Regions from separate parts of the Mesorhizobium sp. M0185 genome, predicted to be linked through region 2. Evidence: riboswitches for the same ligand, from Rfam matches in the RefSeq annotation. Region 2 holds a riboswitch; the other holds the start of a gene.

Region 1 (3,310 bases), on a different contig from region 2:
TGCGAACAAGCTCAGCGGGCGGCGCGGAAATGCTTGGACAGTTTCAGGCCCTGCGCCTGATAGTTCGAGCCTAGATCTGTGCCGTAGAGCGCCCGCGGCCGTTTCAGCATGTGCTCGTAGACCAACCGTCCGACGATCTGGCCATGGTCGAGGATGAACGGCACTTCGTGGCTACGCACCTCGAGCACCGCCCGGCTGCCGGTGCCGCCCGACGCCGAATGGCCGAAACCCGGGTCGAAGAAACCGGCATAATGGACGCGGAACTCGCCGACCAGCGGGTCGAAAGGCGTCATTTCGGCGGCGTAGAGTGGCGGCACATGCACCGCCTCGCGCGACACCAGAATATAGAATTCGTCCGGATCGAGCACCAGCTCGCCGGCACCGCTCTTGTAGAGCGGCTCCCAGAAATCGACGACATCCTGCGCGGCGCGCTTGTCGACGTCGACCAAGCCGGTGTGGTGCTTGCCGCGATAGCCGACAAGCCCATCCTTGTCGCCGTCGAGGTCGATCGACAGCGCGATGCCGCCGCCTGAGATGTTAGGTGGTTCGGTGGCGACCAGCATCTCGGCGCGGTGCAGGTCGTGCAGCTCGCTTTCCGACAAGAGCGCATTGCCGGTGCGGAACCTGATCTGCGACAGCCGCGAGCCGGTGCGCACGACGATCGGGAAAGTGCGCGGGCTGACCTCCAGATAGAGCGGGCCTTCATAGCCGGCGGCGATCTTGTCGAACTCGTGGCCACGGTCGGTCATTACCCGGGTGAAGATATCGAGCCGTCCGGTCGAGCTTTTCGGGTTGGCGGAGGCGGAAATATGGGCGGGCAGCGCCAGGCTTTCGAGCAGCGGCACGATGTAGACGCAGCCGGTTTCCAGCACGGCACCTTCGGCGAGGTTGATCTCGTGCAGCTTCAGCCGGTCGAGCTTGTCGACAACCCTGTGGTCCGGGCCGGGCAAGAAGGAAGCGCGCACCCGCCAGGCCTTGTCGCCGAGCCTGAGGTCAAGGCTGGCCGGCTGGATCTGATCGGCATCGAGCGTGCGCGGCGATTTCAGCGCGCCCGTCTGGAACAGCGTGGAAATATCCTGATCGGGAAGAATGCCTGTCTGCCGCAAGGGTCTGGCTCCGTTCGAACGCCGGGCGAGGTCTTGTTCTGTCGCAGGTCCGACCGTAGACGCCTTTGGCACCTGCTTGGTACAACCCTCTTAATCATGCCGGCAATTGACGCAAGCGTGGCGCGGGTCTAAAGCTCGTTATCCCGTGGTGATTTGGCCGGTCGGCTTGCAGCCACGTTAAACAAGTCGCTAAAGGACCGTCGGGCCGCAAGGCCATAAGGACCGGTTGCGACTTTCGCGACCGGTTTTTTGTTGTTTGGACCAATTTTGGTGTTTGGATGGAATGATGACCAAGAAGCGCGACTGGAAGCCTCAGACCGCACTCGTGCATGCCGGGACGCTGCGTTCCGGCTTCGGCGAGACCTCCGAGGCGATGTATCTCACCCAAGGCTATGTCTACGAGACAGCGCAAGCGGCGGAGGCCCGCTTCAAGGGCGAGGAGCCGGGCTTCATCTATTCGCGCTATGCCAATCCGACGGTCGACATGTTTGAAAAACGCATGTGCGCGCTGGAAGGAGCCGAGGACGCGCGCGCCACGGCATCCGGCATGGCGGCGGTGACGGCAGCACTGCTGTGCAGCGCCAAGGCGGGCGACCATATCGTGGCGGCGCGCGCGCTGTTCGGCTCCTGCCGCTGGGTGGTCGAGACGCTGGCGCCGAAATACGGCATTGAGGCAACGCTGGTCGACGGCACCGACATCGCCAATTGGCAAAAGGCGGTCAAGCCCAACACCAAACTGTTTTTCCTGGAAAGCCCTACCAATCCAACGCTGGAGGTAGTCGACATTGCCGCCGTCGCGGCACTTGCCAATTCGAACGGCGCCAGGTTGATCGTCGACAATGTCTTCGCCACGCCCTTGCAGCAGAAACCCCTGCAGCTCGGCGCCCATATCGTCGTCTATTCGGCCACGAAGCATATTGACGGCCAGGGGCGCTGTCTTGGCGGCATCGTTCTGTCGGACAAGAAATGGATCGACGAGAACCTGCATGACTATTTCCGTCACACCGGCCCGAGCCTCTCGCCCTTCAATGCCTGGACGCTGCTGAAAGGCCTGGAGACGCTGCCGCTGCGCGTACGCCAGCAGACGGAAAGTGCCGGCCGCATCGCGGATTTCCTGGCCGAGCGCCCGCAAATCGCCCGCGTCATCTATCCCGGCCGCGCCGACCACCCGCAAGCGGCCGTGGTCAAGAAGCAGATGTCGGGCGGCTCGACGCTGATTTGCCTCGATGTGAAGGGCGGCAAGCAGGCGGCCTTTGCCTTCCAGAACGCACTCGACGTCGTGCTGATTTCCAACAATCTCGGCGACGCCAAGAGTCTGATCACCCATCCGGCGACGACTACACACAAGAACTTGACCGATGAAGCCCGCGCCGAGCTCGGCATCGGACCGGGAACGCTCAGGCTGTCAGTCGGCCTTGAGGACGCCGACGACCTGCTCGAAGACATCGAGCAGGCACTGAGAGTTGCCGGATAAGGGCTGGCCGAACAGAGGCGAGCGGGGACGCGCCGATCAGGCGCCAGACGGGGTCTCTTTCAGCTCCGCGACGGCCTTGGTCTGGATAGTCATCACATTGCCGCGCCAGTCGACGGCGCCGCTCAGCCATCCGCGCGCCCAAATGGCGGGAAGCATCAGGTCTCGCGCCATCATCGCCAGGATGGTGCGCAGCGACAGGTGCCATCCCTTGGCCGAGGCCAAGGCGCATTCCGGCAGGTAGGCCGCGACCAGCACGGCGATGGCGGTTGCCGGCAGGCTGACGCCGGCGTCAGCCGCCGCGATCAGAGCAAGCACCAGCGGCGGCGCTGCGCCGATCAGGATCTCGGGGGCGAAGAACAGCGCGAAGGTGACGCGGCGCAGCCGCGCCCAGCGCGCCTGCCGCGACCAGATCTCGCCAAACGTGCGCCGGCCGAGCGGCTGTTCGAAGGGCGAGGCGACAAGATTGACCCGCAGTCCGAGCCCGTTGACCAGCTTGGTCGCGGCGGCGTCTTCGGCGATCTCGGCAGCAAGCGCGCAGATGCCGCCATTGGCGTCGAGCATCGGCTTATTCCACAACATGCTCTTGCCCTGCGCGAAGCCGAGGCCGAGCGCCTCTCCGGCGTACTGCCAGCGTGCCTGCAGCGTGTTGAGAAAGGCGCATTCGACCTCCCCCCAGAAGCCGTCCGGTCGCGAGCCGATCGGCGTCGAGCAGACGAGGCCGGTGTCGCGC
Region 2 (3,310 bases):
TGACGCGGGCCAGCGACGAGCCGATCAGGCCGATGCCGACCAGCGCGATCTTTTCGAACATCGGTGAGGTCATGGTGTTCTAGCTTTTCAGGAATGTCGCGAGTGCTGCGACAACGCCGCGATTGGCCTCTTCGGTGCCGATGCTCATGCGCAGCGCGTTCGGAAAACCGTAGCCGGAAACGCGCCGCAATATGTAGCCGCGCGCACTGAGGTAGTCGTCGGCGGCCGCCGCCGAATGCTTTTTGTCCTCGGGAAAGTGGATGAGGATGAAATTGCCGACGCTCGGCGTCACCCGCAGCCCGAGCCCGCTTAGTTGCTCGCTCAGCCAGGCTAGCCAGGTCTCGTTGTGCGCGACGCTGCGTTCGATATGGGCGCGGTCGTGGATCGCCGCGATGCCGGCCTCGATCGCCGTCGCATTGACGTTGAAAGGCCCGCGCACGCGGTTGATCGCGTCGATGACGTGCATTGGCGCATACATCCAGCCGATCCGCGCCCCGCCCAGGCCTAATTTGGAGAAAGTGCGGGTCATGACCACGTTTTCCGCGCTGCCCACCAACTCGACGCCGGCTTCATAGTCGTTGCGCCGGACATATTCGGCGTAAGCTGCATCCAGCACCAGAAGCACGTTTCGCGGCAGGCCGGCATGCAGGCGGCGCACCTCCTGGAACGGCACGTAGGTGCCGGTTGGATTATTTGGATTGGCAAGGAAGATGATCCGGGTAGCCGGCGTCACCGCGGCGAGGATCGCATCGATGTCGGCGCGTTCATCGGTCTCCTTGACCGTTACCGGGACGGCACCGGCCGACTGTATGTAGATCTTGTAGACCATGAAGCCGTGTTCGGTGATGATGGCTTCGTCGGCGGGTGCGAGATAGGTCTGCGCCAGCAGGCCCAGAATCTCGTCGGAGCCGTTCGAGCAGACGATGTTCGCCGGGTTGAGCCCGTGCACCTCGGCGATCGCTTCCCTCAGGCGCCTGGCGCTGCCGTCGGGATAGACCGCGAGCTTGTCGGCGACCGCGCGCGCGGCCTCTATCGCCTTTGGCGAAGGACCGAGCGGGTTCTCGTTCGCCGACAATTTATGGACCTTGGCGGCACCTTCAGGCGCCGCGCTCTTGCCGGGCACATAGGCTTCGATGTCCATGATGCCGGCGCGGGGCCTTGGACGTGTCTGATCCGGGGTCTGGCTCATTTCATGAAATCCGTCGAGAGTGCCTCCATCGGGAGGCCGCAGCGGAAATACAAGCCGTGGCCCGGAATGTCGAGGGGCGGCAATTCGGGATCAAGAACTTGCCGTTGACGAACCCACGCGCGAGTCATAGAAGAGCATCGACAGTTCCGTGGTGATTTGGCCGGTCGGCTTGCAGCCACGTTAAACAACTTGCTAAAGGGCCGTTTGCATCTTGTAACCGGCTTTGCGAAGGCATGGCCGGTTTTTTGTTGCCCTGACTGGCTGTTGCCCGGACCGGCGGACAACGGAAGGCCGGGCAAGGAGATGTAATGGTCGTTTTGCGCGCTCGAAAAACCAACAACGAGGCCGACCAGCCGTCGAGCCCGGTGTTGCGTTTCGGCGCCGACAAGCCGCTCAAGCTCGACGCCGGCACGCTGCTGTCGCCGTTCCAGATCGCCTACCAGACCTATGGCACGCTCAACGACGCGCGTTCCAACGCCATCCTCGTCTGCCATGCGCTGACCGGCGACCAGCATGTCGCCAACACCAATCCGGTGACCGGCAAGCCGGGCTGGTGGGAGGTGCTGATCGGCCCCGGCAAGATCATCGACACCGACCGTTTCTTCGTCATCTCGTCAAACGTCATCGGCGGCTGCCTCGGCTCCACCGGCCCCGCCTCGACAAGTCCCGCCACAGCCAAGCCTTACGGGCTCGACCTGCCGATCCTCACCATCCGCGACATGGTGCGGGCGCAGTTGATGCTGGTCGAGCATTTCGGCATCGAACAGCTGTTCAGCGTGCTGGGCGGCTCGATGGGCGGCATGCAGGTGCTGCAATGGGCCTCCAGCTATCCCGAGCGCGTCTTCTCGGCGCTGCCGATCGCCACCGGCGCCCGTCATTCCTCGCAGAACATCGCTTTCCACGAGGTCGGCAGGCAGGCAGTGATGGCCGACCCGGACTGGCACGGTGGCAAATATTTCGAGCATGGCAAGCGGCCGGAAAAAGGGCTGGCGGTGGCGCGCATGGCCGCCCACATCACCTATCTGTCGGAAGCAGCGCTGCACCGCAAGTTCGGCCGCAACCTGCAGGACCGCGAAGCGCTGACCTTCGGTTTCGATGCCGACTTCCAGATCGAGAGCTATCTGCGCCATCAGGGCATGACCTTCGTCGATCGCTTCGATGCCAACTCCTATCTCTACATGACGCGGGCGATGGATTATTTCGATCTCGCCGCCGACCATGGCGGCCGGCTGGCCGATGCCTTCGCCGGCACCAAGACGCGCTTCTGCCTGGTTTCGTTCACTAGCGATTGGCTGTTCCCGACCGAGGAGAGCCGCTCGGTCGTGCACGCGCTGAACGCGGCCGGCGCCTCGGTATCGTTCGTCGAGATCGAGACCGACCGCGGCCACGACGCCTTCCTGCTCGACGAACCGGAACTGTTCGCCGCCATCAAGGGCTTCATCGCCTCGGCCGCTCGGGCGAGAGGGCTCGGCGCATGACCCCGAAAAGTTGCGGACCGTTCGGATCAGGACCATGCGCCAGGCATCAGCGCATGACCCCGAAAAGTTGCAGACTTTTCGGATCAGGATCATGCGCCAGGCAAGAGCCGAAGGCATGAGCGTCAACCGCGCCCAGCGCGTCGACCTCGAAGTCGTCGCCGATCTCATCCCGCCGCAGTCGCGGGTGCTGGACGTCGGTTCCGGCGACGGCCTGCTGCTCGAATTGCTGCAGGAGACCAAGAAGGTCGATGGCCGCGGGCTGGAACTGTCGCAGCGCGGCGTCAACGAATGCGTGGCGCGCGGCCTGTCGGTTATTCAAGGCGATGCCGACAAGGATCTCCAATTCTATCCCGACAAGGGTTTCGACTTCGTCGTTCTGTCGCAGACCTTGCAGGCGACCCGCAATCCGAAGCTGGTGCTCGACGAACTGCTCCGGATCGGCAACCGCGCCATCGTCTCATTCCCGAATTTCGGCCACTGGCGGGTGCGCCTTTCGCTGCTCTTCAACGGCCGCATGCCGGTGACCAAGGACCTGCCCTATTCCTGGTACGACACGCCCAACATCCATTTCTGCACCATTCGCGACTTCGTCAATCTGTGCGACGAGCTTGGCGCGACGGTGGAAAAGGCAACCGCGCTCGAC

The links. Region 2 has a riboswitch for S-adenosylmethionine ahead of metX (homoserine O-acetyltransferase MetX). Riboswitches for the same ligand answer to the same signal wherever they lie in the genome.
Region 1: it holds a riboswitch for S-adenosylmethionine, as region 2 does, so the genes downstream of both, NKJ20_RS13255 (O-succinylhomoserine sulfhydrylase) here and metX (homoserine O-acetyltransferase MetX) in region 2, are expected to answer to the same signal.

The regions. Positions count from the first base shown of each region.
Region 1 is NZ_JAMYSY010000013.1:103,781-107,090, reverse strand. Features, by position in the region: gene NKJ20_RS13260 (2'-deoxycytidine 5'-triphosphate deaminase) at 12-1,106, opposite strand; SAM riboswitch at 1,242-1,319, shown strand; gene NKJ20_RS13255 (O-succinylhomoserine sulfhydrylase) at 1,390-2,580, shown strand; gene NKJ20_RS13250 (glycosyltransferase) at 2,617-3,310, opposite strand, start outside.
Region 2 is NZ_JAMYSY010000009.1:35,040-38,349, reverse strand. Features, by position in the region: gene NKJ20_RS09645 (prephenate/arogenate dehydrogenase family protein) at 1-73, opposite strand, end outside; gene hisC (histidinol-phosphate transaminase) at 80-1,189, opposite strand; SAM riboswitch at 1,328-1,405, shown strand; gene metX (homoserine O-acetyltransferase MetX) at 1,498-2,667, shown strand; gene metW (methionine biosynthesis protein MetW) at 2,783-3,310, shown strand, end outside.